One region of the Fictibacillus sp. KU28468 genome, then DNA from elsewhere that is predicted to be linked to it. Evidence: predicted binding sites of a transcription regulator. Region 1 holds the regulator's gene; the other holds the start of a gene.
The links. Region 1 encodes CtsR, which represses protease genes until heat stress. Its sites were predicted from a motif close to ATGGTCAATAAAGGTCAAACA; they were not measured.
Positions count from the first base shown of each region.

Region 2: the regulator CtsR is predicted to act here: its motif matches at 2,131-2,151, upstream of clpP (ATP-dependent Clp endopeptidase proteolytic subunit ClpP).

Region 1 is NZ_CP110666.1:4,333,738-4,338,018, reverse strand. Features, by position in the region: rRNA gene OKX00_RS23060 (23S ribosomal RNA) at 1-1,091, shown strand, start outside; rRNA gene rrf (5S ribosomal RNA) at 1,172-1,287, shown strand; rRNA gene rrf (5S ribosomal RNA) at 1,648-1,764, shown strand; gene OKX00_RS23045 (CtsR family transcriptional regulator) at 2,299-2,769, shown strand; gene OKX00_RS23040 (protein-arginine kinase activator protein McsA) at 2,806-3,342, shown strand; gene OKX00_RS23035 (protein-arginine kinase McsB) at 3,346-4,281, shown strand, end outside.
Region 2 is NZ_CP110666.1:971,300-975,580, forward strand. Features, by position in the region: gene whiA (DNA-binding protein WhiA) at 1-744, shown strand, start outside; gene OKX00_RS04815 (HPr family phosphocarrier protein) at 785-1,042, shown strand; gene OKX00_RS04820 (hypothetical protein) at 1,049-1,267, shown strand; gene clpP (ATP-dependent Clp endopeptidase proteolytic subunit ClpP) at 1,478-2,077, opposite strand; gene yvfG (protein YvfG) at 2,289-2,501, opposite strand; gene cspD (cold-shock protein CspD) at 2,775-2,975, shown strand; gene rpoN (RNA polymerase factor sigma-54) at 3,126-4,281, shown strand, end outside.

The DNA.
Region 1 (4,281 bases):
GAAGTATAGGGGCTGACACCTGCCCGGTGCTGGAAGGTTAAGAGGAGGGGTTATCCCTTACGGGAGAAGCTCTGAATTGAAGCCCCAGTAAACGGCGGCCGTAACTATAACGGTCCTAAGGTAGCGAAATTCCTTGTCGGGTAAGTTCCGACCCGCACGAAAGGTGTAACGACTTGGATACTGTCTCAACGAGAGACCCGGTGAAATTATAGTACCTGTGAAGATGCAGGTTACCCGCGACAGGACGGAAAGACCCCATGGAGCTTTACTGCAGCTTGATATTGGATTTTGGTACAGTTTGTACAGGATAGGTAGGAGCCTGGGAAGTCGGAGCGCCAGCTTCGATGGAGGCGTCGGTGGGATACTACCCTGACTGTATTGAAATTCTAACCTGGAACCGTGATCCGGTTCGGAGACAGTGTCAGGTGGGCAGTTTGACTGGGGCGGTCGCCTCCTAAATTGTAACGGAGGCGCCCAAAGGTTCCCTCAGAATGGTTGGAAATCATTCGCAGAGTGTAAAGGCACAAGGGAGCTTGACTGCGAGACCTACAAGTCGAGCAGGGACGAAAGTCGGGCTTAGTGATCCGGTGGTTCCGCATGGAAGGGCCATCGCTCAACGGATAAAAGCTACCCTGGGGATAACAGGCTTATCTCCCCCAAGAGTCCACATCGACGGGGAGGTTTGGCACCTCGATGTCGGCTCATCGCATCCTGGGGCTGAAGTAGGTCCCAAGGGTTGGGCTGTTCGCCCATTAAAGCGGTACGCGAGCTGGGTTCAGAACGTCGTGAGACAGTTCGGTCCCTATCCGTCGCGGGCGCAGGAAATTTGAGAGGAGCTGTCCTTAGTACGAGAGGACCGGGATGGACACACCGCTGGTGTACCAGTTGTTCCGCCAGGGGCATAGCTGGGTAGCTACGTGTGGACGGGATAAGTGCTGAAAGCATCTAAGCATGAAGCCCCCCTCAAGATGAGATTTCCCATCACGTCAAGTGAGTAAGACCCCTTAGAGATGATGAGGTTGATAGGTCTGGTGTGGAAGCGTGGTGACACGTGGAGCTGACAGATACTAATCGGTCGAGGGCTTATCCTTAAAATAATCAGAAGTTTGGATGAAAAGTTATCTAGTTTTGAGGGAATATACCTCAAAATAGGTTGAAAAACCTACATATGTCTGGTGGCGATAGCGAAGAGGTCACACCCGTTCCCATACCGAACACGGAAGTTAAGCTCTTCAGCGCCGATGGTAGTTGGGGGCTTCCCCCTGTAAGAGTAGGACGTTGCCGGGCACGAACGAAGCACTGTTGGAAAGATTCCAGCGGTGCTTTTTTGTATGTTCTATTATGAAAATGACGTGATAGGCAAGTAAACCTTGTCGAACCGCAAGTAACGGGTGTAAAATCGCAAGTAAACGCTGTCGAACCGCAAGTAAACTCACCAAAACCGCAAGTAACGCTCCCGACAACAAAGCAGAACTTTCGAAACCGTATCCATTAGCCACAAAAAGATGATTTTCAAAGAGAATACGAAAGAATAAAGCCTATACAAACTAATTACTTGTTCTATTTTTCATTAAACCATCGAGGGATCAACCAAATAAGGTGGTCTGCATCTCGCTGCTTAGGGCGTGCTCGGAGCAAAGGAAATTCGAAGGTTAGCCATAGCGAAGAGGTCACACCCGTTCCCACACCGAACACGGAAGTTAAGCTCTTCAGCACCGATGGGAGTTGGGGGCTTGCCCCTGTATAAGTAGGACGTTGCCGGGCATGAACGAAGCACTGTTGGATTGATTTCAGCAGTGCTTTTTTGTATGTTCTTTTTTATGACAATGATGGGTTTGGCATGTAAAGGCTGAAAAGTCGCACGTAAAGTCTCCATTCCCGCATGTAAACCCTTCAAAGTCGCACGTAAAAAGGCCAAAGCCGCATGTAAACCGTACAAACCCGCAAGTAACACTCCCAAATCACCCAAGGGCAGACCGTCTAGATCACTCTTATTTCGCCAGCAGCCCTCCAATCGCTCCCATTAGTCCCTTTTTCAACAAAACCCAAAAACAGTACAAAACTTTTGAAATCTAAAACTTCCTTGAGCCCAGGCTCTGTAAAGTGTTGTCTGTTTTCGACACTGAAAAGTCTTAAATTGTTACGATTAATCCCAAAAATATCGGGTAATACTGTGATAGAAACAGCTAGTCCCCCAATCATGCGAAAAGTATACATTAGTTGCATAAACCCTGAAAAAGCGTCTATAATATAATTGTATAGTCAAAGATAGTCAAAGTCAGAGGGGAGGGGAGCAGGTTGAAAAATATCTCAGACATCATTGAAGCATATTTAAAGCAGGTCATCGCGGGATCAAATGAGACGTTCATTGAAATCAAGCGTACGGATATTGCTGAAAAGTTCCAGTGTGTCCCTTCCCAAATTAATTATGTCATCAACACCCGTTTTACGGTGGAAAAAGGCTTTGTTGTAGAGAGTAAACGGGGCGGCGGGGGATACATTCGAATCATTAAAGTCAAAACAGAGAATTATATCGACCTTATTGATCAGCTACTGCTTCTTATCAATGATCGTATTTCACAAGGAAATGCGGAGAATGTTATTTTGCGGTTGCTTGATGAGCAGATCGTATCCGAACGCGAGGCGAGGATTATGCTAAGCGTGACAGATCGCTCTGTTTTACACGTGTTAGACCTTCCTGAACGTGATCAATTAAGAGCTGAATTATTAAAAGCAATGATCCGGACATTAAAATTTAGAACCAGATAACGATGTATCACATTTATTAATAGGGAGGGGAAAAAAATGTTCTGCCAGGAATGCAATGAGCGGCCTGCCACTTTACATTTTACGAAGATTGTAAACGGCAAGAAAACAGAATTCCATATTTGTGAGCATTGTGCAAAAGAAAAAGGAGAATTCCTTCCGGGGTCGAATACTTTCTCTATTCATCAGCTTCTCTCTGGATTGCTTTATGGAGATCCTTCCACTTCGGGAACGGCTTCTCCAGGACTTTCTCAACAGTCGGTCCAGGCTTGCCCTCAGTGCGGCATGACCTACAATCAGTTTGCCAAATCCGGCAGATTTGGCTGCAGCCATTGCTACGAAGTTTTTGATTCGAAGCTGGACCCTATTTTAAAGAGGGTGCATGGCGGGAATACAAGACATGCCGGGAAAATTCCGAAACGGATTGGCAGCGGGCTTCAAGAAAAACGCGAATTGGAAAAATTAAAGCAAGCGATGCAGCAGTATATTTTAAATGAGGAATTTGAGAAAGCGGCAGAGACCCGTGATCAAATTCGGCTTTTGGAAAAGCAAAAGAACCGGGAAAAGGGGGAATAGAGCATGTCACTTGAACATTTTATAAGTGAAGCTATCAGTCCCTGGATGAAAAAAGAAGGACCTGATTCAGATATTGTGTTAAGCAGTAGAATCCGGCTGGCCCGAAACCTCGAAAAATATAATTTTCCAGATCTGGCTTCCAAGGAGGAATCAGAGGCTGTTATTCAGACATTAGCGGGGGCTTGTAAGGAAAATAGCTGCGGGAATTTCGGAGAGTTTGAAATTCTTCATCTCGACCAGCTAAAACCTCTCGCAAAAAGGGTATTGGTAGAGAAGCACTTAATCAGCCCTCATCTTGCAGAACAATCAAAGTTTGGTGCAGTGATGCTTAATCATGATGAGTCTGTGAGCATCATGGTCAATGAAGAAGACCATCTCCGGATCCAGTGCCTTTTTTCGGGTTTCCAGCTGAATGAGGCTTTAACCCTCGCAGCTGAATTGGATGACTGGATCGAACAAAAGGTGGATTATGCGTTTGATGAGGAACGAGGCTACCTGACCAGCTGCCCGACGAATGTTGGAACAGGATTGCGTGCTTCTGTTATGATGCATCTGCCAGCTCTGGTCTTAACGAAACAAATCAGCCGTATTATACCGGCAATCAACCAGCTGGGTCTCGTAGTCCGTGGGATATATGGGGAAGGAACGGAAGCTCAGGGCAATGTTTTTCAAATCTCCAACCAGATAACCCTTGGAAAATCAGAAGAAGATATTGTGGAGGATTTGCGGGGTGTCGTCCTTCAGCTTATTCAGCAAGAGAGAACAGCAAGAAAAACTCTGCAGGACGGTTTGAAAATCCAGCTTGAAGACCGGATCTTCAGGTCGTATGGAGTTCTGGCGAACAGCCGGATCATCCAATCGAAGGAAGCTGCACAGTGCCTATCCGACGTCAGGCTGGGAATAGACCTTGGAATTGTTGATGGAATTTCCCGATCCATA
Region 2 (4,281 bases), 990 kb from region 1:
CATGTGGAACTCCTGGTCCGGAAAAAAATGAGGCTGAAGAAAAACAACGTGTACATCGTCAGGCTCACTCAGGAAGCAAGAGCTCTTCTAGAGGATTTAAATATCATAGATGAAACCTTCACGTTCAACAGGGGGATCGCAAAAAACATTCAAAAGAATTCCTGCTGCCGCCGATCATACATGAGAGGTGCTTTTCTTGCCGGAGGATCTATCAATCATCCGGAAACGAGTTACCATCTTGAGATTTTTTCAATGTATGAGGAACATACAGCAGCCCTGTGCGAGCTGATGAACACCTTTGATCTAAAGGCAAAAATGCTTGAACGCAAAAAAGGATACATTATTTATTTGAAAGACGGGGAAAAGATATCTGAGTTCCTTACTTTAATTGGAGCGCACAACGCTATGCTCTATTTTGAGGACGTCAGGATCTTGAAGGATATGAGAAACTCCGTCAACCGCCTCGTAAACTGCGAAACCGCCAATTTGAACAAAACAGTGGGTGCAGCAATGAGGCAGGTCGAGAATATCAAATTTATTGAAAACCAGGTTGGTCTCGAAGTTCTTCCTGACAAACTCCGCGAGATCGCTGAACTCCGCGTCGCCCATCAGGAAATTACCCTGAAAGAGCTAGGTGAGATGGTTTCTTCAGGCGCAGTAAGCAAATCGGGCGTCAACCACAGGCTTCGGAAAATTGATGAAATCGCTGACAAAATTCGGTTAGGACAACCCATTTCGAAATAAAAACAAAACTACACACTAATCTTTAAAAGGAGGAACAGCAATGATCGAGAAGAAGGTAACTGTTCAATTGAAAACCGGATTGCAAGCCCGTCCGGCTGCCTTATTTGTGCAGGAAGCGAACCGTTACAACTCTGAAGTATTTGTAGAAAAAGACGGAAAAAAAGTCAATGCAAAAAGTATTATGGGAATCATGAGCCTGGCCATCGGATCTGGCGTCGATATTACCATTTCTGTTAGCGGACATGATGAAGAAGAAGCGATCAAGGGGCTTGAAGCCTTCATTACGGAGCAGAACTAGGTTTTATTGAAGAAAATAGAAGAAGTAAAAGGGCAAAAGCGGGTTCGATATGATCCTATCATCATCGAAGAGCTTTTGCCCTGTTTTTTTGTTGTTATGGGGCGTTTTGCCGCATGTAGGGTTCGCAGATTGCCGGTTACTGGCCAAAACGAAGAAATACTGGCTGGAAATGATATTTACTGTCCGAAACTGCGGATTTTCTGGCCAAAATATAAGAAATACTAGCCAAACACATATTAAGTAAACTGTCTCCCATTGCTAGAAAGCCCTGATACCGAAGAAGCTTTACCGTTTTGTCCGGGCGAACATCGCCAATATTAAAATTGCGATGAAGATGACTCCGATGGAAACCAGGACATTGTATAGGTTCATGATCATCTCCCCAAAATAAAAGCCGCTCGTAAAAAGATGAGCGGCTTTCTTGTTTTCATTTCATTAAATGTTTTTAGGATCTTCTACGGAAGAGATGACACGGTCAACAAGTCCGTATTTTACAGCATCCTCAGCTAGCATGAAGTTGTCACGGTCTGTATCGCGCTCGATCACTTCAAGAGGCTGGCCTGTTTTTTCAGAAAGAATTTTGTTAAGCTGTTCGCGCATTTGGATGATACGGCGAGCATGAATTTCAATGTCTGTTGCCTGTCCGCGTGTTCCGCCTAGAGGCTGGTGAATCATAACCTCAGAGTTTGGAAGTACATAGCGTTTTCCTTTTTCACCGGCTGCAAGCAAGAATGCTCCCATGGAAGCCGCCATACCGATGCAGATCGTGGAAACGTTAGGCTTGATGAAGTTCATCGTATCATAAATCGCCATACCTGCTGTGATGGATCCGCCAGGACTGTTTATGTAAAGGGAGATATCCTTTTCAGGGTCCTCGGCAGCAAGAAAGAGCAGCTGAGCTACGATAGAGTTGGATACATTGTCATCAATGCCGCTTCCAAGCATGATAATACGGTCTTTTAACAGACGGGAGTAAATATCATATGCACGTTCGCCACGGTTCGTTTGTTCAATAACTGTAGGAATTAAATTCATGAATAATCCTCCTTTTATGGTGTGTTTTCATGTGTTACTGACATCATACAAAAAAGGTCAAAAAAGGTCAAACGAAAAGCTTCTTTGTTGATAATTCTATGTAGAGGCTTCACAATCCTTTATTTAACAATATGTTTAGACTATCATCATCATTCCCGCGACACCAGGTTTTAAACGTATGGCACGTCAAAAGTTTTGTAGTTAAAGAGGATCAGCTATTCTTTACATTTGTATAAGCTGTTTCGAGATTTCGGATCCGGCGGACGATTTCTGCGTTTTTGTTGAGATGGTCATTGATGAGGGTTCCGACAATGGATCGGTAATAGGCATTCATTGCGTGCGATTTCGTGAACACGTCTTTGTTCCGTTCGATGTATTGTTTGAAATTTTCTTCAAAAAAAGCCACTGAAAATTGTTCAGCCATGGTTGCAGCACTCCTTCGTTTCAACTGTTTATATAGTATCAGATTCCGGTGCCAGGCACCAAAACAGAAAATTATTTTCTTGGTGACAGGCACCAAGAATAAATTAAGCGACTTGTTTTGACAATTGGAAATTACCATGATATAGTTGTGCTGACCATATACGTGTTATTATGACTGGATGTAAACAATATGTGTTTTCTTTTAGTTTTTGTAGCATTGTCACATGGTTCCAATTTTTAAAGCGCTTTAACGCGCCGACAGGAGGATATACCCATGCAAAACGGGAAAGTAAAATGGTTCAACGCAGAAAAAGGATTCGGTTTCATCGAAGTTGAAGGTGGAGACGATGTATTCGTACACTTTTCTGCTATCCAATCTGAAGGTTTCAAATCTTTAGACGAAGGTCAAGAAGTATCTTTTGAAATCGTTGATGGTGCTCGCGGACCTCAAGCTGCTAACGTTACTAAACTTTAATAGCGTGATAAAAGGGCCAGTAATGGTCCTTTTTTTTGTGCCCAAAAATCGCAAGCTCCAGCAGTGTTAACCTGATGGAAGGAACTTCAAATCTTTTTCAGTGTTGCCTGCTGACATTCTATAGTATCATAGTAACGGGAGGGATTTATAATGGAGCTGGGATTATTTCAACAACAAAATTTAAGTCTTGTCATGACTGCAGAGCTTCGCCAGGCCATTGCCATCCTGCAATATCCTTGCTATGAACTTTCTCAATTTTTACAAGAACAAGCGGTAGAAAATCCCCTCATTGAGTTGGTGGATTCGCCAGTCTTTTTTAATACCGATAAAAAGAAAGCGCTTCAAAAAAGTAAAACAACGCAAGATGCGGATGTAATCGGGATGATGCAGCCTGCTGAAGAAACCATGCACGACCGCCTGCTTCATCAAGCGTTAGCCATACCTGCATCAGATGAGATTGCAGCTGTTGTCCGCTATCTCATCTTAAATATAGACCAGGCCGGATACCTGGATATAACGGAAGATGAGATTAAACAGCGTTTCGGAATCAGCACCGAAAGATATGATGAAGCCATAGATTGGCTTCATCAGCTGGAGCCGTCAGGCATTGGAGCCCGTAACCTTAGGGAATGTCTTCTACTGCAATTGAAATCGCTTGGCATGGAGGATGATCTGTCCTACCTTATCGCTGATACTCACCTTGATCAGCTCGCTGACCGAAAAATTAAGCAGATTGCTGCTGCTCTTGGAACGAATGTACAGGCTGTAGAACAGGCTGCCGACTTTATTCTGACTCTTGATCCGAAGCCGGGGCAAAAACTGTCCAGCCACAGTGAACTGGGATACTTGTATCCAGACCTTTCCGTCTTTGAAGATAATGGAACGTACAAACTCGCCATCAACGATCATTTCACGCCCAAAGTGCAGCTGAATGAAAGCTATGCTCATTTATTAAAATCAAAGGCCAGCGGTGCTGCACAGTACTTGCAGGAATATTATCAAAAGCTTCAATGGCTGCAGAAGAGCCTTGAACAAAGAAAGAACACGCTCATCATGATCGCCAAAGAGATCGTCTCAGTTCAGCAGAACTTTTTAAAAAGGGGCCCTGAACATCTCGTTCCGATTACCTTAAGGGAAGTAGCTGAACGGATCGGCATGCACGAATCAACAGTCAGCCGGGCGGTTAAAAACAAGGTCATTCAAACACCGAAAGGCGCATTCGAACTGAAATATTTTTTTACAGCAAAAATCGAAACGGTAAACGGAGAGAACGCTTCTGCCCAAACGGCCAAGCTTGCCATAAGAA